2 regions of the Rhizobium sp. AN80A genome follow, and region 1 is predicted to be linked to the other one. Evidence: predicted binding sites of a transcription regulator. Region 1 holds the regulator's gene; the other holds the start of a gene.
The links. The regulator HrcA, encoded in region 1, represses chaperone genes, less so after heat shock. The targets are predictions, from matches to a motif close to GTTAGCACTCNCNNNNNGNGAGTGCTAAC.
Positions count from the first base shown of each region.

Region 2: the regulator HrcA is predicted to act here: its motif matches at 3,775-3,803, upstream of groES (co-chaperone GroES).

Region 1 covers NZ_JASJPX010000003.1:2,511,394-2,522,730, reverse strand. Annotated here, with positions in the region: gene dnaA (chromosomal replication initiator protein DnaA) at 1-823, shown strand, start outside; gene fhuF (siderophore-iron reductase FhuF) at 1,009-1,773, opposite strand; gene P3R82_RS24115 (DMT family transporter) at 1,983-2,900, shown strand; gene hemW (radical SAM family heme chaperone HemW) at 3,197-4,399, opposite strand; gene rdgB (RdgB/HAM1 family non-canonical purine NTP pyrophosphatase) at 4,408-5,052, opposite strand; gene P3R82_RS24100 (VOC family protein) at 5,062-5,466, opposite strand; gene rph (ribonuclease PH) at 5,674-6,390, opposite strand; gene hrcA (heat-inducible transcriptional repressor HrcA) at 6,572-7,660, shown strand; gene P3R82_RS24085 (GFA family protein) at 7,663-8,097, opposite strand; gene grpE (nucleotide exchange factor GrpE) at 8,317-8,937, shown strand; gene P3R82_RS24075 (nucleoside hydrolase) at 8,982-9,926, opposite strand; gene P3R82_RS24070 (Hsp20 family protein) at 10,227-10,658, shown strand; gene P3R82_RS24065 (DUF1150 family protein) at 10,709-10,966, shown strand; gene P3R82_RS24060 (tRNA (guanosine(46)-N(7))-methyltransferase TrmB) at 11,061-11,337, opposite strand, start outside.
Region 2 covers NZ_JASJPX010000003.1:2,028,636-2,039,972, forward strand. Annotated here, with positions in the region: gene P3R82_RS21650 (bifunctional riboflavin kinase/FAD synthetase) at 1-978, opposite strand, end outside; gene P3R82_RS21655 (TIGR01459 family HAD-type hydrolase) at 1,032-1,880, opposite strand; gene chrA (chromate efflux transporter) at 2,000-3,418, opposite strand; gene groES (co-chaperone GroES) at 3,861-4,157, shown strand; gene groL (chaperonin GroEL) at 4,213-5,853, shown strand; gene P3R82_RS21675 (hypothetical protein) at 6,641-7,087, shown strand; gene P3R82_RS21680 (glutathione binding-like protein) at 7,163-7,873, opposite strand; gene P3R82_RS21685 (DoxX family protein) at 8,082-8,528, shown strand; gene hisG (ATP phosphoribosyltransferase) at 8,619-9,314, opposite strand; gene P3R82_RS21695 (ATP phosphoribosyltransferase regulatory subunit) at 9,314-10,432, opposite strand; partial or broken gene hisS (histidine--tRNA ligase) at 10,613-11,337, opposite strand, start outside.

The sequences.
Region 1 (11,337 bases):
CGTCTATCTGACGGCGGAATATTTCATGTGGCGTTTCGCGACCGCGATCCGCGACAATGATGCGCTGACGCTGAAGGATAGCCTGCGCAACATCGACCTTCTGATCATCGACGACATGCAGTTCCTGCAGGGCAAGATGATCCAGCACGAGTTCTGCCACCTGCTGAACATGCTGCTCGACAGCGCCAAGCAGGTCGTGGTCGCGGCCGACCGTGCGCCCTGGGAGCTGGAATCGCTCGATCCGCGCGTCCGTTCGCGTCTGCAGGGTGGCGTGGCCATCGAGCTTGACGGCCCGGATTACGAGATGCGTCTCGAAATCCTCCAGCGCCGTCTCGATGTCGCCCGTGCCGATGACCCGTCGCTGGAAATGTCGAGCGAGCTTCTGAACCACGTGGCCCGCAGCATCACCGCCAGCGGCCGTGAACTGGAAGGCGCCTTCAACCAGCTGCTCTTCCGTCGCTCCTTCGAGCCGAACCTGACCGTCGAGCGCGTGGACGAGCTTCTCGCCCATCTGGTCGGCTCCGGCGAGCCGCGCCGTGTGCGTATCGAGGACATCCAGCGCATCGTCGCGCGTCACTACAACGTGTCGCGCCAGGAACTGGTGTCCAACCGCCGCACGCGCGTCATCGTCAAGCCGCGCCAGATCGCCATGTATCTGGCGAAGACGCTCACGCCGCGCTCCTTCCCGGAGATCGGTCGCCGCTTCGGTGGTCGCGATCATACGACGGTGCTGCACGCCGTGCGCAAGATCGAGGAACTGATCTCCGGCGACAGCAAGCTGTCGCACGAGATCGAGCTGCTGAAGCGCCTGATCAACGAATAGGGCGTGACCGCCTGAGACATCAAACGGCCGGGAGCGATCCCGGCCGTTTGCGTTTGGCCCGCGGCTGGTCAAGGCCAAGGACACGGCTTATCGGCGAGCGCGTGCACGACGGCTGTCGCTCGAGCCGACATCGATTGTCTCAAGGCTTGGGAAAGTGCCGCGCCGTCATCGGTTTTGAACCGAGACTATTGCGGATTGCGCTGGCTGGGCAGGGCGCAGCGATTGCCGCAGCTGGCGACCCCGGGAAGCATGTAGCGCAGGCAGCAGAGCTTGCGCCGCTGCACCATCTGCCCGCCTTCCTCGATCCGTTTGACGCTGCCGCACAACGGGTTCGGCCCGCCATCCGGCAGGCAGCCGCGCACGAAGAGCGGCAGGTCGGGCGCCGAACGCCCGCCATTATCGGCATCGGTCAGCCGCAGCGTGTAGTCGATGTAGACGGCGGCGTTGTTCCACAGGAGCTTCGCCGAGAGGCCGCAGCGCTTCAGGCGCTCGACGGCGATGTCGATATGGCCCGACATCAATGGCCCGGTCACGGAAAATTCGTCCTCGCTCGTCTTTTCGCCGATCATGCCGCGATGGGCGACGCCGAAGGCGCGCGGCAATCCATCCTCGGTGAGCGCGATCGTCATGTTCTCGAACGCCACCGGCAGCACCTGGCCGGAAAGGCGGCGGGCGAGCAGATAGGGAATCGTCAGTCCGGCGAAATAATAGAGCGACCACATGGAGACGACGGCGCGGCGATCCGTGCCCTTTGTCACCTCGGTGTATCGGTCGATCGCCCGCTCGAAGCCGCCATCCTCGAAGAATGCAGACAGAGCAACCCCACCGACCAGCTCATCCGCCAGCATCATCTTGTCGCGGCACCATGCGTGGTCGCCGGAAAAAGCGGGAGACAAGCCGATCGGCTGCGGAAGCCCTGGCGCCGTCCGCGCGATCTGTTGAACTGTCATGACTGAGGTTCGGCCTTGCCCGTATGCGTCTTAATCCTGACTATGATAATCACCAAATGCCCGCCGGGAAAGCGTTTTATGAGTGAGGCTGTCCACTTTTTCGTGTGTCGAAGACATTCGCGGCGAGCCCGCGGAAATCGGGTGGCACCGGCGCGCGCCGGGCGCTATGCCTGACATCACTGAAGAGGATCGCAAAAGGGAGAGACGCTATGCCGCACAAGCAGATGGGCCTTGCCGAATGGGGGCTGTTGCTGGTGCTCTCGCTTCTGTGGGGCGGTTCCTTCCTCTTCAATGGCATCCTGGTGAAAACCCTGCCGCCGTTGACGATCGTTACCGGCCGCGTCCTGATCGCCGCCGTCGCGCTGAACCTGATCGTGCGCGCCACCGGCCACGCCATGCCGCGCGACGGCAAATCCTGGGCGGCCTTTTTCGTCATGGGCCTGATCAACAACATGATCCCCTTCTGCCTCATCGTCTGGGGGCAGACCCACATCGCGAGTGGCCTCGCCTCGATCCTCAACGCAACCACGCCGCTCTTCGGCGTCGTCGTCGCGCATCTGTTGACGTCGGACGAGAAGATGACCGGAAACCGCCTGCTCGGCGTCCTCGTCGGCTTCGCCGGCGTCGCCTACATGATCGGCTTCGATGCGCTGCGCGATCTTGGAACCAATGTGCTGGCGCAGCTCGCGGTTCTGGGCGCCGCACTTTCCTATTCCTTCGCCGGCATCTATGGCCGCCGCTTCCGGCGGATGGGCATGGCGCCGCTCCTGCCCGCCGCCGGCCAGGTCACCGCCTCCAGCGTGCTGATGCTCCCCATCGCCCTCGTCGTCGACCAACCCTGGACGTTCGCCGCGCCCTCGGCCGAGGCCTGGATGGCGCTCCTCGGCCTGGCGCTGCTCTCGACGGCGGTCGCCTACGTCCTGTTCTTCCGCATCCTCGCCACGGCCGGTGCCACCAACCTCATGCTCGTCACCTTCCTCATCCCCGTCAGCGCCATCCTGCTCGGCGCCGCCATCCTCGGCGAGCAGCTGCAGGCCAAGCATCTGATCGGCATGACGATGATCGCGATCGGACTGGCTGCGATCGATGGAAGGGTGTTTTCGCGGGTGCGGAGGAGGGTGGTGTGAGCGCCACTTGCTCCCCCCTCTCCCCTCGGGGAGAGGTAGGGTGAGGGGGCTATTGGTTGTGACGTCAGAGGTTTATGTTTCAAAACAAGAGGATAGCGAAGAGCCCGGAGCCCCCTCATCCGACCCTTCGGGCCACCTTCTCCCCACGGGGGAGAAGGGGAGGTCGGAGCGAGTGGCTTGCCACGAATCTCTTCTCCCCATAGGGGAGAAGGTGCCGGCAGGTCAGGTGCAACTTGTTGCACCGGGGATGAGGGGGCTTCACGGCACAACGCAAGCGCCCCTGACCCCACTCTCACTCAACAAGCCAGATCAGCCACCACCGAATCCAGAATCAGCATCCCCGACGGCGTGCAGCGGATGCGCGAATTGCCGATCCGTTCGATAAACCCGTGTTCCAGTAAAAACTCTTCGCGCTTCGGGTCCGGGTCGCGCCCCGAGAGCTGCTGCCAGCGGGCGAGATCGACGCCTTCAGTCAATCGCAGTCCCATCAGCAGCAGTTCGTCGGCCTGTTCGTCATAGCCGAGCTGCTCCTGGTCGAGCATGCCGTGGCCGTCGCGCTCCACGAGCTCCAGCCAGGCTTCCGGCTTGCGCTCGGTGGCGGTGGCGAGCTTGACCGGCCCGCGCGTCAGCCGGCCATGGGCGCCGGGGCCGATGCCGGCATAGTCGCCGTAGCGCCAGTAGGTGAGGTTGTGGCGGCTCTCGGCACCCGGGCGGGCGTGGTTGGAGACCTCGTAGGCGGGCATCCCCTCGGCGGCGGTGATGTCCTGCGTCGCCTCGTAGAGCAGCGCCGACTGGTCGTCGTCGGGCACGACGAGCTTTCCCATCTTGTGCAGCCCGAAGAAGGGCGTGCCCTCCTCGATCGTCAGCTGGTAGAGCGACAGGTGGTCGACGGCATAGGAGATCGCCTGCTTGAGTTCGCGCTCCCATTCCTCGACTGTCTGTTTCGGCCGTGCATAGATCAGGTCGAAGGACATGCGCGGAAAGATGTCGCGCGCCAGCTTGATCGCCTTCAGCGCATCCTCGACATCGTGCAGCCGCCCGAGAAATTTCAGGTCGCGATCGTTCAGCGCCTGCACGCCGAGCGACACGCGGTTGACGCCGGCGGCGCGGTAGCCCCGGAAGCGCTCGGCCTCGACGCTGGAGGGGTTTGCCTCCATGGTGATCTCGATGCCATCGGGCATGTTCCATTCCCTGGCGATACCGTCGAGAATGGCCGCGACCGTCGAGGGGTTCATCAGCGAGGGCGTGCCGCCGCCCAAAAAGATGCTGGTGACCGTCTTCGGGCCGCTCAGCTGCCGCATCGTCGCCATCTCCTTCAGGAAGGCGGCGGTAAAGCGCTCCTGATCGACAGGCTGGTGACGCACATGGCTGTTGAAGTCGCAATAGGGGCACTTGGTGGCACAGAACGGCCAATGCACGTAGACGCCGAAGCCGGGCTCGCCGGTATCGGGCAAAAGAGATGCATGGCGCGTCAGGTTGGGCTGTTCCAAAGTGTCCACGATCGCTCTTAGGCGTTAAGGCAGGTTTCGACGAAGATCTTGAAGGCGCGGGCGCGGTGGGACAATGCCGCGGGGTCGCCGGGCTTCCATCCGTGCTTCTCCTCGGCGCTCATCTCGCCGAAGGTGGTGTCGTAGCCCTCGGGCTGGAAGATGGGATCGTAGCCGAAGCCGGCGGTACCGCGCGGCGGCCAGGCCACGAAGCCCTCGACCTCTCCGCGGAAGAACTCGGTATGCCCATCCGGCCATGCCAGGCAAAGAACGCTGACGAAGCGCGCGCTGCGCTGCTCCGGCGTGGTGGCACCCTTTTCCTCGAGAGCCGTCTCGACCTTCTGCATCGCCATCGCGAAATCGCGCGTACCGTCGGCCGTTTCCGCCCAGTTGGCGGTATAGACACCCGGCGCGCCACCGAGCGCGTCGATGACAAGGCCGCTGTCGTCGGAAAGGGCGGGCAGGCCGGATGCCTTGGCCGAAGCCAGCGCCTTGATCGCGGCGTTTTCCTCGAAGGTCGTGCCGGTTTCATCCGGCTCGTCGAATTTCAGTTCGGCTGCCGATTTCGCCGAGAAGCCGAAGGGACCGATCAGGTCGGCGATCTCGCGGATCTTGCCGGCATTGTGGCTGGCAACGACGATGGTGCGGGTATCGAGCTTGCGCATGGCGGTCCTTCAAAGATTCCAAAGTTTGGGTTCGGCGCATTCCAGGCTGTTGCCGTCAGGATCGCGGAAATAGATCGATCGCGCCCCGTTCGGCCAGCTAAAATCGCTTTCGATGGAAACGCCCGCTTTGTTGAGCTTTTCCGCGATCAAGTCAATCGCTTCCGCACGCATCCGGAAACAGGCATGCCCCGCGCCCGTCGTGCCGTGCGGCGGAACCGGCAGTGCGTCCGATGAAGGCGGCTTGATCGTTTCGCGGCGGTTGAAGATCAACAGGATGCCCGGTCCGCAGCGAAAGAAGACGTGCCGGTTGTCATGGCGCAGAACTTTCTCAAGCCCGAGAACACCGCCATAAAAACCCTCGGCGGCATCGAGGTCGTCGACATAAAGCGCGGTTTCAAGAATGCCGTCGATCATGCTGTCATTCTCCGGGGCGCCAAAAGACCCTCTCTGGCCTGCCGGCCATCTCCCCCACAAGGGGGGAGAACCGCTGGGCGCGCCCGCCTGCCTCCATCGAGGTTCGGCGGTGCCGCCGGGTTAAGCCCTCCCCCTTGTGGGGAGGGTTGGGGAGGGGCCTTGCTTGCTACAGCCTCTCAGCTGCCCTAGCCTTCACACCTCAAACCCTCAGGCAATCGCCGCCTTCTGCAGTTCCACCAGCTCGGCGATGCCGTTCTTGGCAAGCGCCATCAGCGCGCCGAACTCTTCCTCGCTGAACGGCGTACCCTCGGCCGTGCCCTGGATCTCGACGATCCCGCCGGCGCCCGTCATCACGAAGTTGGCGTCGGTCTCGGCCGACGAGTCCTCGAGGTAATCGAGATCGATGACAGGCTGGCTGGCGAAGACGCCGCAGGAGATCGCGGCGACGTGGTCCTTCAGGACCCGCTCGACCTTGATCATGTTGCGGCTTTCCATCCACTTCAGGCAATCGTAGAGCGCTATCCACGCACCGGTGATCGATGCCGTGCGCGTTCCGCCATCGGCCTGGATCACGTCGCAGTCGAGCGTGATCTGGCGTTCGCCGAGTTCCTTGAGATCGACCACGGCGCGCAGCGAGCGGCCGATCAGGCGCTGGATTTCCTGGGTGCGGCCACCCTGCTTGCCGGCGGCGGCTTCGCGCTTCATGCGGTCGCCGGTGGCGCGCGGCAGCATGCCGTATTCGGCGGTGACCCAGCCCTTGCCGGTGTTGCGCAGCCACGGCGGCGTCTTTTCTTCAAGGCTCGCGGTGCAGAGCACGTGCGTGTCGCCGAATTTCACAAGACAGGAGCCTTCGGCGTGCTTGGAAAAGTTGCGCTCGAAGGTGACCTTGCGCATCTGGTCGGTTTTTCTGCCGGAAGGCCGCATCCTATTCTCCTCGGTGCACGGGGCCGGAACGCGGGGGCGATCCCAGGCTTCATCATCGGTGCAGGTCTGTTGTTGACCGCTTCTACGATTGGCGGCGCGCATTTGCAAATTCCCTTTTGCGCGCGCGGGTAGATTGGCTATATTTTGCGACATCATTGTCAGCATGGGTGCGCAAGGCTTAATGGAATTCAGGTCGTCGACGATTTCGGACGCCGTTGCCGCGCTGGACGAACGCTCCAAGGAAATCTTTCGTCGCATCGTCGAGGGTTATCTGGAGACGGGCGAGCCGCTGGGCTCGCGCAATCTTTCACGCATCCTGCCCATGTCGCTGTCGCCGGCCTCCGTGCGCAATGTCATGAGCGATCTGGAAGAGCTTGGCCTCGTCTATTCCCCGCATGTCAGCGCCGGCCGTCTGCCCACCCAGGTCGGCCTGCGCTTCTTCGTCGATGCCTTCATGCAGGTCGGCGACCTCTCCGCCGAGGACCGCGCCAATATCGACCGGCAGGTGCGGGCGGATAGCCGCGACGGCCCGATGGAAGCGATGATGAACGAGGCAAGCCGCATGCTGTCGGGCATGTCGCGCGGCGCCGGTCTCGTCATCACATCGAAGAGCGATCCCGTCCTCAAGCATGTCGAGTTCATCCGCCTGGAGCCGACCAAGGCGCTGGCCGTTCTCGTCGGCGATCACGACCAGGTCGAAAACCGCATCATCGAACTGCCCGCCGGCGTCACCTCCTCGCAGCTCACCGAAGCCGCGAATTTCCTCAACGCCCATATGACGGGCCAGACGCTGCCCGAACTGCGCAGCCAGCTCGGCCACCTCAAGGACGACGTGCGCCACGAGCTCGACGCGCTGTCTCGGGATCTGGTGGAGCGCGGCATCGCCGTCTGGTCCGGCACCGCCGACGAGGGCAAGCCCGCGCAGCTCATCATCCGCGGCCGCGCCAATCTCTTGGAGGGGCTGGGCAATCCCGATGATCTCGATCGCCTGCGCATGCTGTTCGACGATCTCGAGAAGAAGGACAGTCTGCTGGAGCTGCTGAATCTGGCCGAAAGCGGCCCGGGCGTGCGCATCTTCATCGGCTCGGAAAACAAGCTTTTCTCGCTCTCCGGCTCCTCGCTGATCGTGGCGCCCTATCGCGACGAAGACGACCGCATCGTCGGCGCCGTCGGCGTCATCGGCCCGACGCGGCTCAACTATTCGCGCATCGTACCGATGGTCGATTACACCGCACAGCTGATGGCAAGGCTCTCGCGCCCGTCCAAATAGCGCTATTCCGGCAGCTGCACGCCGGAACCGCCCATTTCCGAAGGCATGTCCTTGAACTTCGGCAACCCGTCCTTCACGTGCAGGATCGTGTCCTCGTAGTTTACATGCATGGTCGGCTGGTAATCGAGACCGGGGATCACAGGCGCATAGACGTCGGTCACGCCCCAGAGCGGATGCTCGCTGTAGAGATGGCCGCCGCAGGTGTCGCAGAACTTGCGCACGCTGTAGTCGGTCTTCTGGAAGCTCTCGACATGCTCGCCACCCTTGGTCACCCGAACCGCCTGCGGCTGCCACAGCGTGAAGGTGTTGATCGGCCCGGCCGACCAGTGCTGGCAGGAGCGACAATGGCAATAGCCCATCGCGACAGGCGTGCCGGTCACGGTCAGTTCCACGGCACCGCAAAAGCATTTCCCGACATAGACGTTTTCGTCGGCCATCTCAGCACCTCCCAGGTTGAGAGATGAGTGTGGCACCGTATTAGGTTTTGCGAAAGTAAGAATGACATGTGGCTGCCGCCTCTTGGTCGCTTTCATATGCGGTCGTCACGGGCCGAACATGCCTGTGTTTCCGACCTTCTTCGTCACGCAGACTTGATTTTTGATGTTCAAAGTTCGATATCGGGCACATCCAAAAGCCACCAATGACCGGAGAACGTCATGACTGACGAGACGACGAAGAACGGACCTGACGCAGCCGCGGAAGAAGCCGCAGCCGACGCCGCCGCAAACGTCGAGAACGAGACCGCAGCCGAGCCCGATCCGATCGAGCTCCTGAAGGCTGAGAATGCCGAGCTGCGCGACCGCTATCTGCGCCTCGCCGCCGACATGGACAATCTGCGTCGCCGCACCGAGCGCGAAGTCAAGGATGCCAAGTCCTATTCCGCGGCCGGCTTCGCCCGCGACATGCTGGCTGTCTCCGACAACCTGCGCCGCGCGCTCGACGCCATCCCGGAAGAGGCCCGCGCCGGCGCCGATGCCGGCCTGACGACGCTGATCGAAGGTGTCGAGATGACCGAGCGCTCGATGCTCACGACGCTGGAACGCCATGGCGTGCGCAAGCTGGAGCCGGTCGGCCAGAAGTTCGACCCGAACTTTCACCAGGCGATGTTCGAAGTGCCGAACCCCGACGTGCCGAACAACACCGTCGTCCAGGTCGTCCAGGCCGGCTATTCCATCGGCGAACGCGTCCTGCGCCCCGCCATGGTCGGCGTCGCCAAGGGCGGCCCGAAGATCGTCGAAGCCGAAACCAACTCGGTCTTCGACCAGAAGGACGCCTGATCCGATCGGGCCCGCCTAAGCGGGCCTGATCTCATTCAAGACAGTCAGATGCGGGCGAAGCGTTCGATCAGGAGATCGAAGAAGCCGTCCGCGTCGACATCGCGCATCACGGTCACGTTGCGCTTGCGGTCGGTCACGTGCCACCAGTCGACCACGGTCATGCCGACGGTCAGCTCCGACTTAACCTCGATCTCGACGTTGCAGATCCGTCCCTTGAACAGTTCGGGCTTGAGCAGATAGGCAACGACCGTCGGGTCGTGCAGCGGGCCGCCGTCCGAGCCGTATTTCTCGATATCGAAACGCTCGAAGAACTCCAGCATTTCCACCATCGCGATCGCCGGCCGCGTGCCGATCTCGGCCATGCGCTTGACGCGCGATTTCAGCGTCAAGAGCTTGTGCGTCACGTCGAGCGGCATCATCACGACAGGCACGCCGGAGCGGAGCACGATGTCGGCTGCCTCGGGGTCGACATAGATGTTGAATTCGGCCGCCGGCGTGATGTTGCCGCCCTCGGAGAAGCCGCCGCCCATCATGACGAGCTCGCGCACGCGGCCGATGATATCGGGCGCCTTCTGGAAGGCGAGGCCGATATTCGTCAGCGGCCCGAGCGTGCAGAGCGTCACGGTGCCTTCCGGCTCGCTGCGCAGCGTCTCGATGATGAAGTCGACGGCGTGTCCTGTCTGCAGCGGCATGGTCGGCTCGTCGAGCTCGGGACCGTCGAGGCCGGTCTTGCCATGCACATGCTCGGCGGTGACGAGCGGCCGGGCGATCGGCCTGTCGGCGCCGGCGAAAACCTTGGTGTCGGTCTTGCCGCAGAGCTCGCAGATGATGCGCGCATTGCGGCTGGTGTAGGAGAGCGGCACATTGCCGGCGACGGTGGTGATCCCAAGCAGTTCCAGTTCCTCGGGACTGCCGAAGGCCAGCATGATCGCGGCCGCATCGTCCTGACCGGGGTCGGTGTCGATAATGATCTTTCTCGGGTTTGCCATTCCGTACGTCCCATCCTCCCGGTGCCTGTATCGACGCACATATCGATGCATGCACAATCTGTTTATCTTCCCGCCGCAAATCGGCACAGCCGGCGCGGGGCAGGATTTGATGCGAGGCCGGACGGGCTTTGTCAAGGCGGCGCGACCGCGTGCGGACGGCGCATAGGTCTTGCGCCGCCGTGTTGCGTCCTGTCTTGCGCCGCTGTCTTGCGAATGACGCCATCCCTTCCCATATTAGCAACATCCGGATGCTGTCTTCAGGTCCGGAAGGGTCGCTTGCATCAAGGACTTGGAACGCTGATGAGCCGTATGACGCCTTTCGCCAGCCCGCTGCTGCTGGGTTTCGACGCCATGGAAAAGACGCTGGAGCGGATTTCCAAGGCGAGTGACGGATATCCCCCTTATAATATCGAGCGCCTCGCCGCCGACCGCATCACCGATGATCCGGAGCGCCTGCGCATCACGCTCGCGGTCGCCGGCTTCAGCGAGGAAGAACTCGATATTTCCGTCGAGGAAAACCAGCTGGTCATCCGCGGCCGCCAGGTCGAGCAGGGCGAGCGCGAATATCTCTATCGCGGCATAGCCGCGAGACAGTTCCAGCGCACCTTCGTGCTCGCCGATGGCATGCAGGTTCTCGGCGCCGGACTGAAGAACGGCCTGCTGTCGGTGGATCTCATTCGCCCGGAGCCGTCGCGTATGGTGAAGAAAATTAACATTTCGGTCCCACAGTAGGACAACGGCGCAAATCGCACCGTTGGTCCCTTCTCTCTGGAGGTACAGGAATGTTGATGAAAGAAGCCAATTCGCACCTGACCAAGACCGAGCTTGCCGGCATCGGCAACGGCGAGGTCGCCTATATCAGGAAAATCCGCTCCGAGGATGTTCCCCGGTGTTTCCCGGAGGCTCCCGATATCGATCCCAATGTCGATCTCTGGGCGCTCTTCGGCGCGGACGGAACGCCGATCCTCCTCACGGACAACCGCTCCAGCACCTTCTTCAAGGCCGCTGAAGACGAGTTGAAGACGGTCAGCCTGCACTAAGGCGGGTCAGCATGAAAACAGACGGCGTTCCCCGGAGCGCCGTTGTTTTGTTTCTGAGGGGCCGCATCGGCCCGTATTTCCCTACAAAGATCGTTTAGACGCGCTTGAACGTCAGATAGGCCGAGGATCGTCCTTCGCGCCGGGCCTTGGCCTCGTAGCGCGTGCTCGGCCAGCCCTCGTAGGGCGTCAGCCAGTCCGCCGCGTTGGTGGCCTGCCAGTCGAAGCCGCCGTGGTCGCGGCACTTCAGAAGCGTCCAGTTCACATAGGTGTCGATGTCGGAGGCGAAGCAGAACAGGCCGCCGGGCTTCAGCACGCGGTGAAAGCGGTCGAGATTGGTCTTCGATACGAAGCGACGCTTCCAGTGCTTGCGC
Region 2 (11,337 bases), 480 kb from region 1:
GAGCGCGCTGATCGGCTGGAGGCCCGAAAGGACCGCCCTCGCCTCTTCCTTGTCGCGGTTCATCTGCTCGACCAGCGGTTCCAGACCATCGAACTTCAGTTCGGGGCGCAGGTAGGAGAAGAAGGAGACGGAACAGATCTGGCCATAGAGGTCGCCGGAGAAATCGAACACATAGGTCTCGAGCAGCGGCGCGCCGTTGTCGGTGACCGTCGGGCGGCGGCCATAGCTCGCCACCGCGTCGTGCATCGTGCCGTCCTCGAAGCGGAAGCGCACGGCATAGATGCCGGGCTTCAGCTCGACCTCGGCCGGAAGGCGCATGTTGGCCGTCGGGAAGCCCAGCTGGCGGCCGAGCTTTTCGCCGCCGATCACCTCGGATTCGACCGTGTAGTGATAGCCGAGCAGGCCGGCGACCTCGCTGACCTCGCCCTCCTTCAGGAGCGCTCGAATGCGGCTCGAGGACACGACGTCGGAATTCTCGTCGCGGAAGGCGTCGATCAGGGTGACGCCGAAACCGTATTTGTTGCCGGCCTCCATGAGGAAGGCCGGCCCCCCTTCGCGGCCGCGGCCGAAATGGAAATCGAAGCCGGTGACGACCTCGGAGGCACGGAGCCAATCCTTCAGGATCGAATGGATGAAATCGTCGGCCGAGCACTGCGAAAAGGCGCGGTCGAAGGGGTATTCGATGACCGCGCCGAAGCCCATGGCCTCCAGGATGCGGGCGCGCAGCGGCGCGGGCGTCAGGCGGAACACCGGCGCCTGCGGATTGAAGACCGTGCGCGGATGCGGCTCGAAGGTCAGCACGAGGGCCGGAACACCGCGCGCCTGCGCGATCTCGAGCGCACGTTCCAGCACCGACTGATGACCGCGATGCACACCGTCGAAATTGCCGATGGCGACCACGCCGCCGTGCAAGTGATCGGGCAAGGGCTCTCGGGTTTCGTTGCGGTGAAAGACGGTCATCGGGCAGACTTTACTGATGCTTCTGGCTTAGACAAGCAGGCTTTGGGCTCGCGGCGCGTTGCGCAAGAGGCTCACGCCAGACGCGGCATCCACCATTTCGGCGTTGCCTTCTCGCGTTCGAGATAGGCGGTGAGGATCGCCTCGTCGGTCTCGCCGTTCAGCGTGTATTCGGCCGCGTGGATGCCGCCGCTGATATAAAGGAGATCGAGGCCGTAATCGAGGGCGCCGCGCACGTCGGTCGGCATGCCGTCGCCGATCGCCAGGATGCGGTCCATCTTGAGGTCGCCGCGGATCTCGCGGGCAACAGAAAGCACGGCGTCATAGATCGGCTTGTGCGGCTTGCCGGCAATGCGGGTCTTGCCGCCGAGCTGATCGTAGTAGGCGGCCATGGCGCCGGCGCAGGGAATCATCTTGTGGCCACGCTCGACGATCAGGTCGGGGTTGGCGCAGATCATCGGGATGTCGCGGGCCTGGAAGGCCTTCAACATGTCGGTGTAATCCTCGGGGGTCTCGGTCTCGTCGTCGAAGAAGCCGGTGCAGACGACGCAATCGGCCTCCTCGGCGGAAACGCGGGTGACGCCGATGCCCTCGATGATGGCGATGTCGCGATCCGGGCCGAGCAGGAAGACCTTCTTCGGGCCCTCGGCGATCAGGCCTCGGGTCACATCGCCGGAGGTGACGATGCGATCATAGGCCTCGTCCTGGATGCCGATGTGGCGGAGCTGATCGACGACCAGCGGCGCGATGCGCGGTGAATTGGTGATCAGGACGACCGTCAGGCCGGCCTCGCGCGCGGCCTGCAGGGCGGCGGCGGCCTTCGGAAAGGGTGAAACGCCGTTGTGCAGCACGCCCCACACATCGCAGAACACCGCGTCATAGTGGCTGGTGATCTCTGCGAAATTCTCGATGCGCTGCGCCATTTCCAAGTCCCGGTTTTCATTCGATGAAGGCTGACATGGCAAAGCCCCGCCTGGATGGCAAGAAATTTTGCGATGCCGGAGTATGAAATTCTTGCGACCCGATGCGCTCCGACGCACCTTCAGAGCAGAAGAGCCGCCCCCTTGATGGCGAGGCCGGCGGCGGCCGATAGCCCCAACACCTTGACCATGCCCATCTTGACGTAAAACAAAAGGATGGACGCGATCACGAAGATCGCCAGCGCCGCTATATCGAGCGTTGCCCATTGCGGCCAGGCGAAGCTGACGACGGGAAGGCCCGCGCCGCGTGACAGAAGCGATATCCGGCCGACTTCGGCGAAGAGCACGTGCAGGCCGAACCAGAGCGAGAGGTTGAGGATGACGCCGACGACGGCGGCGGTTATGGCTGACAGGGCCGCGGTCAGGGCGGCATTGTTGCGCAGCTTCTCGATGTAGGGCGCGCCGGCGAAGATCCAGACGAAGCTTGGCACGAAGGTGGCCCAGGCAACCAGCGCGGCGCCAAGCGCGCCGCCCAGCAGCGGCGCCATGAAGAGCGGGTTGCGGTAGCCGGCGAGGAAGCCGACGAAACAGAGGACGAGCACCAGCGGACCGGGCGTGGTTTCGGCCAGGGCCAGACCATCCAGCATCTCACCCGGCTGCAGCCAGGCATACTGGCCGACGGCGACCTGCGCGACATAGGAGAGAACCGCATAGGCGCCGCCGAAGGTGATGACCGCCATCTTGGAGAAGAAGATGAAGAGCGCGCCGAAGACATTGGTTTCGCCGCTGAGCGTCTCGGCGATCAGATCGGCCGGAGCCTCCAGATTGCGGACGAAAAGCAGCGGCGCCTGCCAGACGAGGATCCAGAAGACGAGAACAAGGAGTGGCCGGGCGACCGTGTGGGTCGTGAAAACGGGCAAGCGGCGTTGCGATGCCCGGGCCTGGACGGCTTCAGCCGGCACTTTGCGGCTGGCGTAGCGGTGCAGCGCGAAGCCTGTGAGGCCGGCGAGGATGACGACGATGGGGAACGGCGCGTTCAGCATGAACAGCGCCAGGAACGATGCAATCGCGATGTAATAGTGCACGCGGGTCTTCAGGGCGCGGCGGGCAAGGCGCAGCAAGGCCTCGACGACGACGGCGAGAACGGCCGCCTTGAGCCCGAAGAACAGGGCGGGAAGCCAGGCGGTTTCCTGGAAGACGGCGTAAAGAGCCGAAAGCCCGAGCATCACGACGAAGCCCGGCAGGATGAAGAGCAGGCCGGCGAGGATGCCGCCGCGCACGCCATGCATCAGCCAGCCGATATAGGTGGCGAGCTGCTGCGCCTCGGGTCCCGGCAGCAGCATGCAGTAGTTCAGTGCGTGCAGGAAGCGGTCCTCGGAGATCCAGCGCTTTTCGTCGACGATGGTGCGGTGCATCAGGGCGATCTGGCCGGCGGGACCGCCGAAGCTCAGACAGCCGATCCTGGCCCAGACACGGACAGCCTCGCCAAGCGGCACCGATGCCACGCTGTCATCCGCCATCACCGCTCCGTCCACGCTCATCAATCCGCCCTCGTTTGCCGACCTGCGCCGGCTGCCCCTGTCGCTCGATATCACCCGCATCGGGGCCGGACAATCCTGGACTGGCCCCGGCCCGACGGCGCGAGCGAGCCGGCGCTGCCCGATCGCATGTCGCAAATTCCGGACACGGGTTTATGACAATGACGGATCACGATGCCGGGGTTGAGAAACGGACATCGCCCTCCCCTTTCGGGCATTAACCATCGGCGCGTTTTCCCGACCGGAAGGCGTGGGCGACAGGTTCACAACTTTGCCATCAAACGGCTATAGAGACGGGGCGTCGGAAAATTACGACCGCTTCCCTTGACTCCCCAGATGGGCGCTCCTAAATGCAGGTCGCTAGCACTCACCAGAGGAGAGTGCTAACACCCATCCGTGTGGGCCATATCGGCCTGCGAGTGTCATTTGATCGAGGGATTAGACAATGGCAAGCACCAACTTCCGCCCCCTTCACGATCGCGTCGTTGTTCGCCGCGTTGAGTCCGAAGAAAAGACCAAGGGCGGCATCATCATTCCTGACACCGCCAAGGAAAAGCCGCAGGAAGGCGAAATCGTCGCCGTCGGCACCGGCGCTCGTGACGAGTCCGGCAAGGTCGTCGCTCTCGACGTCAAGGCTGGCGACCGCGTTCTGTTCGGCAAGTGGTCCGGCACCGAAGTCAAGATCAACGGCGAAGACCTTCTGATCATGAAGGAAGCCGACATCATGGGCATCATCGGCTGATCAGCCGGTTCCCTTCATCGTAATTCGCTGACACCCCTTTTCAGGAGTTCTCAAAATGGCAGCTAAAGAAGTAAAGTTCGGCCGCTCTGCGCGCGAAAAGATGCTGCGCGGCGTCGACATCCTCGCTGACGCAGTGCAGGTAACCCTCGGCCCGAAGGGTCGTAACGTCGTTATCGACAAGTCCTTCGGCGCTCCGCGCATCACCAAGGACGGTGTATCGGTCGCCAAGGAAATCGAACTCGAAGACAAGTTCGAAAACATGGGTGCCCAGATGGTCCGCGAAGTTGCTTCGAAGACCAACGACATCGCCGGCGACGGCACCACGACGGCTACGGTTCTCGCCCGCGCTATCGTTCGCGAAGGCGCCAAGGCAGTTGCCGCCGGCATGAACCCGATGGACCTGAAGCGCGGTATCGACCTCGCTGTCGCGGAAGTCGTCAAGGATCTGCAGGCAAAGGCAAAGAAGATCTCCACCTCGGCTGAAGTCGCCCAGGTCGGCACGATCTCCGCAAACGGCGACAAGCAGGTCGGCGCTGATATCGCCGAAGCCATGCAGAAGGTCGGCAACGAAGGTGTCATCACCGTCGAAGAAGCCAAGACCGCCGAAACCGAACTCGAAGTCGTCGAAGGCATGCAGTTCGACCGCGGCTACCTGTCGCCGTACTTCGTCACCAACCCGGAAAAGATGGTCGCCGACCTCGACGACGCTTACATTCTCCTCCACGAGAAGAAGCTCTCGAACCTGCAGGCGATGCTCCCGGTTCTCGAAGCCGTCGTTCAGACCGGCAAGCCGCTCCTCATCATCGCTGAAGACGTCGAAGGCGAAGCTCTTGCGACCCTCGTCGTCAACAAGCTGCGCGGTGGCCTGAAGATCGCTGCCGTCAAGGCTCCTGGCTTCGGCGATCGCCGCAAGGCCATGCTGGAAGACATCGCCATCCTCACGGGCGGCACCGTCATTTCCGAAGACCTCGGCATCAAGCTCGAATCCGTAACGCTCGACATGCTCGGCCGTTCGAAGAAGGTTTCGATCTCCAAGGAAAACACGACGATCGTCGACGGCGCCGGCTCCAAGTCCGACATCGAAGGCCGCGTTGCGCAGATCAAGGCTCAGATCGAAGAAACCTCTTCCGATTATGACCGCGAAAAGCTGCAGGAACGTCTTGCCAAGCTCGCCGGCGGCGTTGCCGTCATCCGCGTTGGCGGTTCCACGGAAATCGAAGTCAAGGAACGCAAGGACCGCATCGACGACGCTCTGAACGCGACGCGCGCTGCTGTTCAGGAAGGCATCGTACCGGGCGGCGGCGTGGCCCTGCTCCGTTCGTCTTCCAAGATCACCGCAAAGGGCGAGAACGACGATCAGGAAGCTGGCGTCAACATCGTTCGCAAGGCTCTGCAGTCTCTGGTCCGCCAGATCGCTGACAACGCTGGTGACGAAGCTTCGATCGTGGTCGGCAAGATCCTCGAGAAGAACGAAGACAACTTCGGCTACAACGCTCAGACGTCCGAATATGGCGACATGATCGCCATGGGCATCGTCGACCCGGTCAAGGTCGTTCGTACGGCACTGCAGAACGCAGCTTCGGTTGCCTCGCTGCTGATCACGACGGAAGCCATGATCGCCGAACTGCCGAAGAAGGACGCTCCGGCCGGCATGCCTGGCGGCATGGGCGGCATGGGCGGCATGGACATGATGTGATCAGACCATAAGGTCTGATTGCAGCGGGTCCGTGAAAGCCGCCCATACACTTAAAGTGCTTCAGCGCGTCAAGCGCGCTGAAGTGGCGGCATGGACATGATGTGATCAGACCATAAGGTCATCACATCTGAGCCAACCGGTTCAGGTTACGGAAGGGCGGCCCTCGGGTCGCCCTTTTCGTTATGTGATCTGCACTCACATTCGCGCGTCGATTTTTTCAACCGACTGGTGAAACGTATAATCAGGCCAATTGCCGACCAGAGACGACGGCGAGGCTTTCGTGAAGCTTGCTCGGTGGACGATTTTTGCCGGTGCTTCAAACGCCCGAAACAAAAGAGTTTTCGATCCAATGGTTGCCGCCAGCGGCCTGAAAACGCCGCAAGTCCATCAATCGCGCATTATTTAGCAGGCTTTCATCAACCTTTCCGTTATTTTTGCTTATTTTCCGCATGGCGCACACTTGCGAGAGCGCGTGAAAAGCCGTTGCCGTTCCTGCAAAAAAAACTTATAAATTCGCGCTGCGTTCGGCGCTTCGTTCAGACGCTCCTGCCGCCGCACCGCCAACGTCGCTCAGAATTGCATTGACGCATGCACCGAGTTATTTATCCTGAATTAAATTAGAAGTTGCATATTTTGGAAAGGCTGGGCAGAGTGGGCTCAATCAACGGAGCGACCGCTCGGAACGCTATTTTCCACGCACCGAGCATGATGCCCGGCGTCGACTGAATCTGTGATGTTTGCCGGGTGTGCAGCGTGGGAGAACGCTGCGCCCAAACTGGGGAACAATGTGTTTAAGATAACAAAAGCCGCCGCATCCGCACCGCTCATGCGTGGATCGCTGGAACTCAACGACAACAATCCCGACATGCTTGCTCAGCTTTCCATTTCCGAAAGCTGGGTCGGAGACTTTTCCAGCGGCGTGATCCACCTTCAGGAACGAAGCGCCCGGCTTCATGGCCTGACCGTGGCGGAATGCGGCTTGCTCAGCCTGATGCGCTGCTATGATCCGAAGGATCGTGGTCGTATCGTCCAGATTTTCGAACAGGCCGCGGCTCTGTCCTCGTCCTTCTGTTTTTCGACCACGATCATCCTGCCGAACGGCTACCGCCAGCCGATGTTCTGCATGGGGGAATCGAACGGCTACGAAGAGGAAGGCAATGGCAGCATGATCGGCATGTTCATCTTCCCGCGCATCGAGGCCGACGCCGGCAAGGCCGCGGTCCGCCGCCAGTAATATTCGCCGCCATGACAAAAAGCCGGGGCATCGCTCCGGCTTTTGACGTTTTGGGGCCGTGTTGCCGCCGAAGGCTCAGGCCGGGCGCGCCGGGATGTTCAGCCCTTTCTCGCTGGCCGGGCGGGCGATGCAACGCTTCAGCCAGTCCATCACCGCCGGGAACTTGTCGTATTCCAGGAGTTCGCGGCCGCCATAGAAGACGTCGGCGCCGCGCACCCACGGGAATGTGGTGATGTCGGCGATCGTATAGGCGTCACCCATGATCCACTGGCGGTCCTGCAGACGCTCTTCCAGCACACCGAGCAGCCGCCTGGACTCGTCACGGTATCGTTCCACCGGATAGGAATTGTTGGCGACCTTCTCGGCGGCGAACTTATGGAAGTGGCCGAACTGGCCGAACATCGGCCCGATGCCGCCCATCTGAAAGAACACCCACTGGATCGTCTCGTAGCGGCCGGCCGCATCCGGTGGCATGAGCTTGCCGGTCTTCTCGGCGAGGTAGACGAGGATCGCACCGGATTCGAACAGGCCGATCGGCCGGCCGCCGGGGCCATTTGGATCGATGATCGCCGGAATGCGGCCGTTCGGATTGAGCGACAGGAATTCCGGAGACTTCTGATCGTTGGTGCCGAAGGAGATCAGGTGCGGCTCGTAGGGGAGTGCCAGTTCCTCCAGCGCAATCGACACTTTCACGCCGTTCGGCGTCGGCAGCGAATAGAGTTGGATGATATCGGGGTTGCTTGCCGGCCAGCGCTTGGTGATCGGGAATGCGGAAAGATCTGCCATCTGAAGTCTCCATTTGGGGCTAGATGCCGACCATAGAAGAGCGCGCGGTGCACTGGCAAGCCGCCATCATCGTTCACTATTGCTGAACGAAGTGTCAGCTTCCGTCTATCTTTCCATAGATACTAAAAAAGAGGAAAAACAGTGCATACGAGATCGACGAACGTGCCGGGGCACAGCGGTCTCAACTCATTCAACCGGAGACAGTTCCATGTCCAATAGCCAGAACGTCGTCATTCTCGTCGCCCGCATCCTCCTCTCCTTCATCTTCATCTATTCCGGCTTCGGCAAGCTGACCGACCCGACCGGCACCGCCGGCATGATCACCGGCGCCGGCCTGCCCGCCGCCACCGCGCTTGCCTACCTCGCCGGCCTGTTCGAACTCGTCACCGGTCTTGCCGTTCTCGTCGGCTTCCAGACGAAGATCGTCGGCTGGGCACTGGCCGCGTTCTGCGTCTTCACCGGCGCTGTGTTCCACTCCGGCACCGTTGCCGTTCCCGGCTGGCCGGATGCCGCTCTCGGCTGGATCAACGCTCTCAACGGCATCATGCTGATGAAGAACGTCACGCTTGCCGGCGCCTACATCCTGCTCGCCACCTTCGGCCCGGGCCTCTACTCGATCGACGCGCGCCGCGGCGCCCTGCCGGCTGCCGCATAATCGGCGCCACTTAAGCCTCCCAAGCATGAAAAGCCCGCCGTCAGTGCATCTGGCGGCGGGCTTTTTCGTGAGCAATCACGACGATAGATGTCAGAGCGCGGCGCGGACGGCTTCGATGAGGCGGGCAACGGAAGGCTCGTCGGCGTGGCTTTCCTTGCGGGCACGTACGAGGCAGGCCTCGGAGCGCAGGATGACGCCATCCGACAGGATCTTCAGGTGGTTGGCGCGCAGCGTCGAGCCCGTCGAGGTGATATCAACGATGATATCGGCCGAGCCGGATGCCGGCGCTCCCTCGGTGGCGCCCAGGCTCTCGACGATACGATAGAGCTGGATGCCATGCTGGCGCGAGAAGAACTGCTGCGTCAGCCGCCAGTATTTGGTGGCGATCGTCAGGCGGCGGCCGTGGCGGGCGCGGAAATCGGTGGCAACGTCGCCGAGATCGGCCATGCTGTCGACATCGAGCCAGATCTCCGGCACCGCGACGATGACATCGGCATGGCCGAAGCCGAGGCGGGCGCAGAACTCGACGCGCTTGTCGGCTTCCGCCAGGCCTTCACGGATCAGGTCTTCGCCGGTGACGCCGAAATCGACGGTGCCGTTGCCGATCTCCTTGGAAATCTCTGAAGCCGAGAGGAAGGCGACCTCGACATCGTCCCAGCCTTCGACGCGGCCGCGATAGGAACGGTCGTTGCCGACGGCCGTGATCTTCATGCCGGCCTTCTCGAAGATGGCCGAGGCGTCGTCCTTCATCCGGCCCTTGGAGGGCAGCGCGATGGTAATGGTCATCAGGCGGCCCTTTCCATTTCGATGCGATCCAGCCACAGCGAGAAGCCGACGGCCGGGATGCGTTCTTTCGCGCCGAGCAGCGTCATCAGCTTGTCGAAGCGGCCGCCACCGGCGAGCACGGCATCGGAACCCTCGACGCCGATCTCGAAGACGAGGCCGGTGTAATAATCCAGCGGGCGGCCGAAGGCGGCGCGATAATCGATCAGCGCGAGATCGACGCCGGCATTGGCGAGTGCCGCGACGCGACCATCGAAGCGCGACAGGGCATTGCCGAGCTTGAGGCCGGCGGCATCGGCGAAGCCGGAAAGCGCCGCCGAGGCGTTGATGAGCGGCACGTTGAGCGACAGGAACTCCTTGAGGACAAGGAAGGCCGCGTCATCGAGCCGGGTTTCCGAGAGGATCAGCTTCTCTTTCAGCCTGCGGGCGATATCCTGCGGCGAACGGCTGGCATTGGTGGAATAGCCCGTCGCCTGCATGGTGGCGTCGATATGGGCGACCAGCGCCTCCTCGTCGTCGGCGCCCAGGAGGCGCGCGATATCGTCGCTGAGGCCGGTGACGAATTGCGGGCTGACCAGGCTCGCAAGCAGCGCTTCGAGATGGGTGGTGTCGCCGAAGGCATGGATCAGCCGCTTCTGCCAGCCGAGCGGAAGGCCGAGCGCCTGGACGACGGCTTCGAAGACAGCCTGATCGCCGAGCGTGACGGCCAGTTTCTTGCCTGGCAGCAGCCGCGACAACACGCCGGCCGCATCGCCGATGGCGCGGGCGTCGGCGCTCGGGATGTTGATATCGCCGAGATCCTCGATGCCCGCCTGATAAAACTCATTGCCGCCCTCGCGGCGCTGGCGGAAGACCTCGCCCAGATAGGCATAGCGCTTCGGCGTGCCCATGGCGCTTTCGATATGGCGCAGGCAGACGGGGATGGTGAATTCCGGACGGAGACACAGGCTGGCGCCGGTTTCGCTCTCGGTCATGAAGATGCGGCGGCGAAGGTCCTCGCCGGCGATATCGAGAAACGGTTCGGCCGGCTGGATGACTGGCGTATCCACGCGCTCTGTGCGGCGGGCGGCGAATTCGGCGAGCAGGTCTTCGGAGAAGGCTGGGAGGTTGATCAGGGGCATGGGATTGCTCCCAAATAAAGGCCCCTCCCCAACCCCTCCCCCACAAGGGGGAGGGACTAAGTCGGGGTGGCAGTCGAGCAAAAACTGAAACGTAGCAGCGCCTGCCAACGATGGATTGGGCAGGCCGGTGCGGCCAAAAGCCCCTCCCCCCTGTGGGGGAGGGGGTTGGGGAGGGGTTTGTCAAACATCAGAGGCTCGCTTGCGATCTTCCGCCTGCGCCGCCAGGATTTCCTTCACCTTGGCCACGAGATCGGCTTCGGACACGGTCTCCTGCGCGACACGGGCTTCACGCCACGAGGCGTTGTCCTCGATCTCGCCGGAGAGGCGCTTGCCCTCGATCAGGTCCTTGATCTGCACGACGCCGTCGGCGCGCTCGTCACCACCCTGGATGATGGCGACGGGGCAGCCGCGGCGGTCGGCGTATTTCAGCTGGTTGCCGAATTTCTTCCAGTTGCCCTGGTACATTTCGGCGCGGATGCCGGCCTGGCGAAGCTCCTGGGTGATGCGCTGGTAGCGGCCCATGGCCTCGACATCGCCATCCATGACGGTGACGAGGACGGGTTCGACGACTTCGCTCTGGCCGAGCTTGCCGAGGTTCTTCAGCGCCGTCATCAGGCGCGAGACGCCGATGGAGAAGCCGGTTGCCGGAACCGGCTGACCCATGAAGCGGGAGACCAGACCATCATAACGACCACCGCCGCCGACGGAGCCGAAGACGACCTTTTCGCCTTTTTCGTTGGTGACGTCGAAGGTGAGTTCGGCTTCGAAGACGGGACCGGTATAGTATTCAAGACCGCGGACACAAGAAGGATCAATTTTAATGCGGCTCTCGTCATATCCTGCACTGACGACCAGTGCTCTTATAAAAGAGAGTTCGGCAACACCCTCGCCGAAGGACATATTTC